3 regions of the Clostridium sp. JS66 genome follow, and region 3 is predicted to be linked to each of the others. Evidence: riboswitches for the same ligand, from Rfam matches in the RefSeq annotation. Region 3 holds a riboswitch; each other region holds the start of a gene.
What was found. Region 3 has a riboswitch for FMN ahead of Q6H37_RS10585 (FGGY-family carbohydrate kinase). Riboswitches for the same ligand answer to the same signal wherever they lie in the genome.

Region 1 (3,288 bases), 2.0 Mb from region 3:
AAATGTTTCAAGTTTGGTATCACTATTTTTTTCTAATACTTTTTCTATTATACTTTTCATTTCTTGGGTTTTCTCACTTATTTGATCTTTTATAGCCTTTGCAATGTTATCCACAATTTTTTCTTTATCAATAGTATTATTTTTACTTACATAATTCTTAATTTCCTTTTCAATGGTTTCACCTGTTTCTATTTCTTTATTTGTTATAGTATCCTTACCCTCAGTTGTACTTTTATCTTCAACTTTGTTTTCTGTTTTAATTGCAACATTACTATTTTCTAAATTTTCTCCTTTACTTTTTACATCACTATTAACTAAATTTTTGTTATCGCTTATACTTTTATCACTATTTATATTTTCGCCTTGATTTTCAATTGTATTTGTATAATTAGTATCTTCTTTGTATGTTATGTTTTCAACATTATCCCCTACTATTTGTTTTTCTTGTTCAGCGTTAATATAAATTTTTTCACTTTTTACATTTTCATCAGGTTGCTTTTGCGCATTATTCTTTAAAACCTGCTGTTCTATATTTTTAATTTCCTTATATAAATTTCCTGATCCCTTAAACATATCATTAAAACTTTTAATGTTATCTTCTGTCAAATCAATGTTATTCTCTGCAAAAATAAGTATATCCTCTTCTGAAAGGTTCTTTAATTCATTAAAAAAACTTTTTAATGTATCTTTAATTTCTTGACCTTTAAGACTATCTGGAAGTACATTTTTACTCTGCATATACTTACCTATAAATGCATTTTCCTCTTCTGGATTCTGCTTTATCTTACCCATAAAATCTACTATAGTTTTCATATTTGATATATTTTCTTTTGTTAAAGGCATCTCATGTTTTATCATTCTATTTAAAAGAGGATAGTCTTCTTTATCTACATTAATACTTTTACTTTTCAATAAAAAATCTATAGAATCCTCTTCTGTGTTGCTTTTTTTATTATCAGGATTTAGTATTTTTAATTGAAGTTTTCCATCTTCAAAACCTTCTACTTGAAATCTCATCAAACCTTGTGGTAATATATCTACACCATTTTGAAGCTTTGCTGAAAATTGCCATCCATCTAAAAGCTTTAATAAAACTTCTCCTGTTAATTTATCTAAATTCATAATTCTAGCTGCAAAATTCTGTCCAACTTCAAAGGATAATTTGCTAAACATTCTCTTGGTATTAACATTATAGGTACTATTTATATTCCATATACCTGCCATAGTATTCACCTCTTTTTTATTATCGTATGTAAGTAAAAAAAAATCCAGAGTTACCTGGATTTTTTATATTAATTATTCTTTGCAAGTTGTGTTTTACTTCTTTTTTCTTCATGAAGAATTGGCGATACACTTTTATACATAACAAATGTTAAACAAGATAATATTATTCCTTTAATCAAGTTAAAAGGCATGATAGCTAAAACTACAAAACTATTTAGGTCTTTTATATTTGGATTTATCTTATTTCCCATTGCTACTATAGCACTTATAGGGAAATGAAGCACTGTTTCATATAAAGGCAATAATATGAAGTAATTTAAAACACTAGCTGCTAATGACATTGCAACTGTTCCTACAGCTAAACCAAATATAGCTGTTCTTCTACTTTTATTTTTATTATAAATATATCCAGCTACTACTACCAAAATTGATCCTACTGCAAAGTTTGCTAATTCTCCTATAAAAGCTGTTCCTCCAACAAATAAACCATGAAGCAAATTCTTCAAAAATTCTATAGATATACCTGCTACAGGTCCTAATGCAAAAGCTCCTACTAAAGCTGGTAAATCGCTTATATCGATTTTCAAAAAACTTGGAAATAATGGTGTAGCTACCTCTATAAACATAAGTATAAATCCGATCACCCCAAGTAAAGACACCTTAACCAATCTGTTTAATTTTTCGTTTTTCATTTTTACCATCCTCCAATTAAATTTAAAAACTTAAAATAAATTCATCTTCTTTGGGATTTGATTTTTAGATGTATAATGGCATAAACAAAACCCTGATATAAAATACCAGGGCGAATAAACATTATACTTTATCTTCTTCCATCCAGACTTTACTGTCGGCTTCGGAATTACACCGAATCATACCTATTTAAGGCTCGCGGGCTATACCGCCGGTGGGGAATTTCGCCCCGCCCTGAAGACTAATTTTATTAACTTTTATGTTTATATTATAGTACAAGTTTTTTTAAAATTCAAGTAATATAACAAAATATTTAAATGTATTATTTGCTAATAATTATTTTTTCATAGTTAATGCTATTCTTTTCCTTTTTTCATCCACTTCAAGCACAGTTACTTCAACTATATCTCCAACTTGAACTACATCTAAAGGATGCTTTACAAATTTATCCGATAACTGACTTATGTGTACAAGTCCATCTTGATGAACACCTATATCAACAAAAGCTCCAAAGTCTGCCACGTTTCTTACAGTCCCTGTAAGTTGCATACCTGGTTTCAATTGAGCCATATCTATAATCCCAGTTTTCAATACAGGCTTTGGCATTTCTTCTCTTGGATCTCTTCCTGGTTTCTTCATTTCCTTTATTATATCTTTAAGCGTAGGAACACCTATTTCCAATTTTTTTGCTAATCCTTGAATACCTATATTATCTACTCTTTGATCTATATCTGATAATTTTACATTTTTCAAATCTTCTATTGTATATCCTAATGTAGTTAATAACGCCTTAGCAGCTTCATATGATTCAGGATGAACTGATGTATTATCTAAAGGTTCCTTACTTTCCATAACCCTTAGAAATCCTGCACATTGCTCAAAAGCCTTAGCTCCTAATCTTTTGACCTTTAAAAGTTCCTTTCTACCTTTGAACTTACCATTTTCTTCTCTATAGCTTACAATATTCTGTGCTATTGTTGCATTTACTCCTGAAATATAACTTAAAAGTGATGGCGTAGCTATGTTTAAATCTACACCTACACTATTTACACAATCCTCTACAATACCTTTCAAAGATTCATCTAATTTTTTAGGTGTGACATCATGTTGATATTGTCCTACACCTATAGACTTAGTATCTATTTTTACAAGTTCAGCTAGTGGATCTTGAAGTCTTCTTCCTATGGATATAGCTCCTCTTAAGGATACATTTATATCTGGATACTCTTTAGCTGCTAACTCAGATGCTGAATATACTGAAGCTCCAGCTTCTGACACAATAACATAATAGAGCTCTTTGTTTTTTTCTTCTTTAACTTCTTTTATTAATCTTACAATAACTTCTTCAGACTCTCTACTAGCAGTACCATTTCC
Region 2 (3,288 bases), 1.4 Mb from region 3:
TACCTCATCGCCAAGCTTCTTTTCATAGAGAGTGGTTTCTCCTTTAGTATGTGGTATAAGAGAAACACTGAAAGATTTTTCATTTACTTCTGCTACTGTAAGACTTATACCATCTATGGTTATTGATCCTTTAAGCACAATATATTTTAATGCATCATCAGGAACTTCTACAGCAACCCAGGTAGCTATATCTTCATTCTTTATGTTAACTACTTTTCCTGTGCAATCTATATGCCCACTAACTATATGTCCACCTAATCTTTCACCTAAAGCCAATGCTCTTTCCAAGTTTACTAAACTGCCTTTTTTTAAATTATTTAAATTACTTCTTCTCATAGTTTCAGGCATAACATCTACAGTAAAACTATTATGTTTAAAACTTGTTACTGTAAGACAAACTCCATTTACAGCAATACTGTCTCCAAGCTTAACATCTTCTAATACCTTTTTAGCTTCTATATTAATTTGTGCAGAGTTTGTGCCTTTAGATATACTTAAAATTCTTCCAACCTCTTCTATAATTCCAGTAAACAAAAAGCCACCTCCTTTTAAGTATTAATTACTAATCTATATATTCTAATTGTTAAAGTACCCTTCAATGAGTAAATCTTCTCCAACGTTTTTGCAATTCATTTTATTGATTAATACAGCATTCTTTAAAATTTCAATACCGTTACCTTCAACTGGAGTTTTAGCTGTAGCGCCTCCTAAAATTTTAGGTGCTATAAAGCATAATATTTTATCTACTATTTTAGAATCTAGTGCGGAAAAATTAAGTTCTCCTCCACCTTCTAAAAGAATGCTATCTATACCTTCTTTTCCTAATTCCTTCATCAAATATTTTAAATCTACTCTATTATTATCTTTAGGAGTTACTATTATTTTTATCCCCTTTTGTTCTAACTCTTCTTTCTTTTTTGCATCAAATTCTTCAGTACATGCTATTATAATTTTTCTTTTATCTAAAGTTGTAAATATTTTTGATTGCACAGGTATTGAAAGTTTAGAATCTACAATTATAGCTGTAGGGCTTTTACCATCTTCTATAAATCTAGTGGTAAGTAGTGGATCATCCTTTTTAATAGTTCCTATTCCAGCCATTATGCCCATTACTCTGTTTCTGATAATGTGCACATATTTTCTGGATTCTTCTCCTGTTATCCACTGCGATTCTCCTGTTCTAGTAGCTATTTTTCCATCCAAAGTCATAGCCGTTTTCAATATTACAAAAGGAGTTTTTTGTGTAATATATTTTATAAATATTTCATTTACTTTTTTTGCTTCTTCCTCTAAAACTCCCACAACTACTTCTACTCCATTTTTCTCTAGAAGTTCTATTCCCCTTCCAGCTACTAAGGAATTAGGATCTTTCATAGCTATTACTACTTTTTTAATGCCAGCCTTTAAAACAGCTTCTGCACAAGGAGGTGTTTTACCATAATGCGAACATGGTTCTAAGGATACATAAAGCTCTCCCCCCTTTGCCATTTCACCAGCTTCTTTCAAAGCATATACTTCTGCATGAGGTCCTCCATAAAATTTATGGTACCCTTGTCCAACTATGTTTCCATTGTTGACAATTACTGCTCCTACTAAAGGATTGGGATTTACATTTCCTTGTCCTTTTAATGCTAAATTTAAAGCCATTTTCATGTAATATTCATCTAAATTTTTTTTCTTATCGTTCAAGACTTTCCCCTTCCTCCTAATATATATTTTCAATTTAATTACTTATTTTTAAAAATTTTGAAGTAGATGATTATAAGTGTTACCAATTTCTTTTAAAATAGTTTATAAAAAAAATAAATCCCTGAAGAAACCTTCAGGGATTATTATATGCAAAACATTTAAAAGCATACTAATTGCTTATTACTAAAATTGCATCTTTCTTTCTTTTATCCAGACTTTACTGTCGGTACTGGAATCTCACCAGTTCATGCTGACTTATCAGCTCGCGGACTTTACCGCCGATCGGGAATTTCACCCTGCCCCGAAAGTTTTTATATTAAGTTTTATTACAGGTTTAATATACACCATTCTGATAATTTTGTCAATTATTAATTAAATTCTAAATTTTCAACTTAAATAGTGTATAATATACTTGTGTGTATTTGCTAATTAATGGAGGTATATGAAAATGGAAGTAGTACTAGACTTTGATTTTAAATTGGATAAGCAGCAAGTTATAGATACTTTAAAATCCTATTGTGAAACTATAACTGATGAAGAGATAAGTTCTTTATATGAAAAGCTTTTACCTAATTTATATGAATGTGTACAACCTTCTGCTATATTCACTATAGCAGAAAAAAATAAAGACTTTACTTTCGAAGTAATAGAAGATTATAAATATATCTTTTACTGTTTAGTCACTATTGGTGATAAAATTTCTGAAAAAGTAAATGAATTTTTTTCTTATGCTAAAATGAAGGAGGGAATGGTACTAGACGCTATGGCTGCTTCCTATTTGTTTGAAATAAGCTCCCAATTATTTAATCACATACACAGTAAGGCTAAAGAATTAGGATTAGGCCTTAGTTATAGAATAGCACCTGGAGATGGTGAAATTCCTCTACGGTACCAAAAAAACATTTTAGATGAACTAGATTCTAAAAATTTTCTAGATATATATGTAAACGAAGATTTTATGCTTACATCACTGCGATCTATGGCTTATATCTATGGCGCAGATAAAAATAAACCTTTAAGTAATATAGACCATGACTGTAGTAGATGCAAGAATAAGGAACAGTGCAGTATGAGAAAGAAATAGCACATAAACTCAACTTTCACAGTTTAAAAAATGCGAAGCATTATGCTTATTTCAGATTAAATATGTACACTAAAATATATTTAAGGGGTTGATGAATGTTATGAAAACTTTAACTAATGGATGCATTTTGTTGGAGGATTTAAAGTTCAATATAGAATACTCAAAGCTATACAATGAATTAAATGTTAGTAGCAAGGAACAATCTATTATACTAAAAGAGCTCATATCTGAAGCTGAAAAAATGGCTAAGCCTAAGGCATTATTTAAAAAATGTACTATAGATAAAAAATCTCATAATTCTACCTTAATTGGTTGTGAAGAGTTTTTTAGCAGAGTTATAAGTGTAAATTTACGTAATGAACTTATAGCTTTTCCTTATATAATTACATCTGGAATAGAACTGCAAAAATGGTGTGAGTCAAAGGAAGATAAACTTATCAGTAAAGTAGCCGAACATATAAGTCAATCCATTTTAATACAAGTGCATTTAGAACTACAAAAATATATAGAAATTA
Region 3 (3,288 bases):
CGTTGTCAATCTTTCCACCTCAAAAATGATGCAAACCTTTAGTGTATCCCTTGATCAAATACAGTGGGTAATAAGTGCTTATACATTGACACTGGGAGTTACTATACCATCAACAGGATATTTAAGTGATAGATTTGGATTAAAAAAAGTGTTTGTTATTGCTTTGATCTTATTTACATCTGGTTCATTAATGTGTGGTATTTCATGGAACTTAATGTCTATTATAGTAGCACGAATTACTCAAGGAGTAGGAGGAGCCTTCATTATATCACTTGGTATGACAATATTAATGACTACTTTTGATAAAAGTGAAATGAGTATGGTTGTGGGTATTATTGGTATCTGTGTTATGGCTGCTCCTGCTCTAGGCCCCACTCTTGGAGGGTATATCATTCAGAATCTTGATTGGAGGTTTATTTTCTTCATTAATATTCCAATAGGGATACTCAGTACAATATTAGCTATGATCATACTTAGAGAATCACAGCACAAAGCTTCGCAACACTTTGATATCATAGGTCTTGTGACTTCAGCTGTTGGAATGTCAGCTATTCTTTATGTGCTGGGAAAAAGTAATGTGGATTGGAGCGATATTAAAAATATAATCATAATGATAGTAGGATGTTATAGTATGTTCATGTTTGTTGTTAATGAACTGCTAATCCCTGAACCTATGCTTAATTTGAGACTTTTAAAGAATTACACTTTTTGCATGAGTAACATTATTATGAACGTTGCTTTATTGGCTCTCTATGGAGGTGTGTTTCTTATGCCTATATTTCTTCAGCAGATTAAAGGATTAGATTCTATGCAAGCAGGCTTAATACTCTTTCCTGAAGCAATAGCAACTGCAATTTCTATGACGGTTTACGGAAAAATAGGGAATAAACTGGATACAAGGATATTTGCTATATCTGCTTTGGTATTAATTGGTTTAAATAGCTACAGTATGTCCAAAATTACATTGGAAACTTCTAATACAATTATAACTGTTCTGTTAATGATAAGAGGTTTTGGAGTAGGGTTTCTTATAGCGCCAGTTCAAACAATGGGGTTTAGTGCATTGCCAAAGTCTGTAATGTCAAATGCTTCAGCACTTTTAAATACAGTAAAGCAAGTAGGTACATCTATCGGAATTACTTTGATTACAAGTATCATGCAGAGTAGAACCACAATCAATTATTCGAATTTATCTCAACAGGTAAATTATTTTAATCCCAATAGCATGAACCTGTTTAAAATGCTGCAGGGAGTTATGGTACAATCTGGAGTATCTCCAAGCGATGCTCAAGCTGGAGCATTAAGTCAGCTTTTTGGAATAGTTGCAAAACAAGCTCAGCTTCAAGCACTGAATGATACTATGTTAGTCATTTCAGTCATCACAGCAATTATTGTTATTCCCACATTTTTATTAAAAGAAGGTAAGCAATTAGAAGATGGAATGGCAAAGGGTATGGAAAAAGGAAATTAGTATAAGTCATGATTGACATGAAAAAATAACAATGCTATATTAATGGTAAAGTTATATAAAGTATCCTTCGGGGTTGGGTGAAATTCCCTATCGGCGGTATAGCCCGCAAGCCATTTGGCAGATTCGGTTAAATTCCGAAGCCGACAGTATAGTCTGGATGAAAGAAGGTGAATGAATAATATTGTATATTGTTAAATTTAACAATATGTTTATTGTGTTTACTAACCCCTAGGAAAACCTAGGGGTTATTTTTATGTTAAAAAAAGTTGGTATATAGAAATTTATTTTTACTCTATAGATGTTTTATATAGCTTTATATCAAGGTACACAATACTTTATATAAGGAAAAGAGGTGAATTTTAGTGGGAGACTTATGTGTTTAAATATCTCCTGCTAAAAATGAAAAATGGGACATTATTATCTGGGTTTTGATGCAGGTACTCAAAGTGTAAAAGTAGCTGTATATGATGAAAATATGAAATGTATAGTAAAATCATCTAATAAGACAACTTTAAAATATCCACATCCAGGATGGGTTGAAATGGATGCAGATGAATATTTTTTGCTTACAAAACTAGGAATTAAGCAGTGCATAAAACAGTTGAAAGATAAAAAAATTGATCCTGGACAAATCAAAGCAATTATGGGTGATGGAATCATCTGTGGAGTTGTTGGCATAGATGAGAATGGGAAGGCAATTACGCCTTATATAAACTACCTGGATTCAAGAACGCAAAGTGATGTTGAAAACCTTAAAAAATTGGATCTTGATATTTGGGGAAGAGAAACGGGTAATGCTGATCCAAGCTGTATGTTTCCTGCATTACATGCACGATGGATTTTGGAAAATATTAAAGAATTTCAAAAAAGAGGAAAGAAATTTGTTCATAATGCTCCTTATATTTTAATGAATCTTGCAGGTTTAAAGAGCAGTGCTGCCTTTATTGATTGGGGAACCATGTCAGGTTGGGGACTTGGATATCGTGTATATGAAAAGGAATGGTCTGATAAGCAGCTTAACATATTGGGAATAGACAAAAGTTATATGCCTAAAATTGTAAAACCCTGGGATGTTATTGGTACTCTGTCAGAAGGTGTTGCAGAGGAAACTGGATGCCCTCATGGCATACCAATTTGTGCTGGAGCGGGTGACACCATGCAGTCCATGCTTGGAAGTGGAATACTTGAAGCAAATAAAGCTGTGGACGTTGCTGGAACTTGTGCTATGTTTTGCGTTTCAACAAATGGAATTATTCCAGAACTAAGTAAGAAGGGAAGTGAATTGATTTTTAACAGTGGTACTTTGGAGAATACATATTTTTATTGGGGATTTGTTAGAACTGGAGGTTTGGCACTGAGATGGTTTAAGGATAGTATTTGTAAGAAATCTGATGACGACAGTTATTATAGAGCACTTAGTGAAGGAGCGGAAAAGGTTAAGCCTGGATGCAATGGTGTGATTTTTTTACCATATTTAACTGGTGGATATGGAGAATTTTCAAATGTTAAGGGCTGTTTTTTGAACATGACCTTAGATACTGACCAATTTGTCTTATGGAGATCTGTTTTGGAGGCTATTGCATATGATTATATGGAAATTACAAATGATTATAGAAATGCTGGAATTGAAATAAATAGAATTACCATAACTGAAGGTGGAAGTAGAGATCATCTTTGGAATCAAATTAAAGCAGACATTATGCAAAGTGAGGCAATTACATTAGAAGTTTCAGGTGGTGCTGTACTTACAAATTGTATTGTTGCTTCCTATGCAGTGGGTGATACACAGGATTTAAAGAAAGCACTTGCAGGTAACT

Region 1: it holds a riboswitch for FMN, as region 3 does, so the genes downstream of both, Q6H37_RS01140 (ECF transporter S component) here and Q6H37_RS10585 (FGGY-family carbohydrate kinase) in region 3, are expected to answer to the same signal.
Region 2: it holds a riboswitch for FMN, as region 3 does, so the genes downstream of both, ribD (bifunctional diaminohydroxyphosphoribosylaminopyrimidine deaminase/5-amino-6-(5-phosphoribosylamino)uracil reductase RibD) here and Q6H37_RS10585 (FGGY-family carbohydrate kinase) in region 3, are expected to answer to the same signal.

The regions. Positions count from the first base shown of each region.
Region 1 covers NZ_CP131467.1:232,381-235,668, reverse strand. The annotation lists gene Q6H37_RS01145 (hypothetical protein) at 1-1,224, opposite strand, end outside; gene Q6H37_RS01140 (ECF transporter S component) at 1,293-1,916, opposite strand; FMN riboswitch at 2,043-2,160, opposite strand; gene Q6H37_RS01135 (Tex family protein) at 2,251-3,288, opposite strand, start outside.
Region 2 covers NZ_CP131467.1:841,248-844,535, reverse strand. The annotation lists gene ribE (riboflavin synthase) at 1-534, opposite strand, end outside; gene ribD (bifunctional diaminohydroxyphosphoribosylaminopyrimidine deaminase/5-amino-6-(5-phosphoribosylamino)uracil reductase RibD) at 577-1,689, opposite strand; FMN riboswitch at 1,884-2,002, opposite strand; gene Q6H37_RS03730 (5-methyltetrahydrofolate--homocysteine methyltransferase) at 2,138-2,773, shown strand; gene Q6H37_RS03725 (hypothetical protein) at 2,874-3,288, shown strand, end outside.
Region 3 covers NZ_CP131467.1:2,237,491-2,240,778, forward strand. The annotation lists gene Q6H37_RS10580 (DHA2 family efflux MFS transporter permease subunit) at 1-1,471, shown strand, start outside; FMN riboswitch at 1,531-1,644, shown strand; gene Q6H37_RS10585 (FGGY-family carbohydrate kinase) at 1,878-3,288, shown strand, end outside.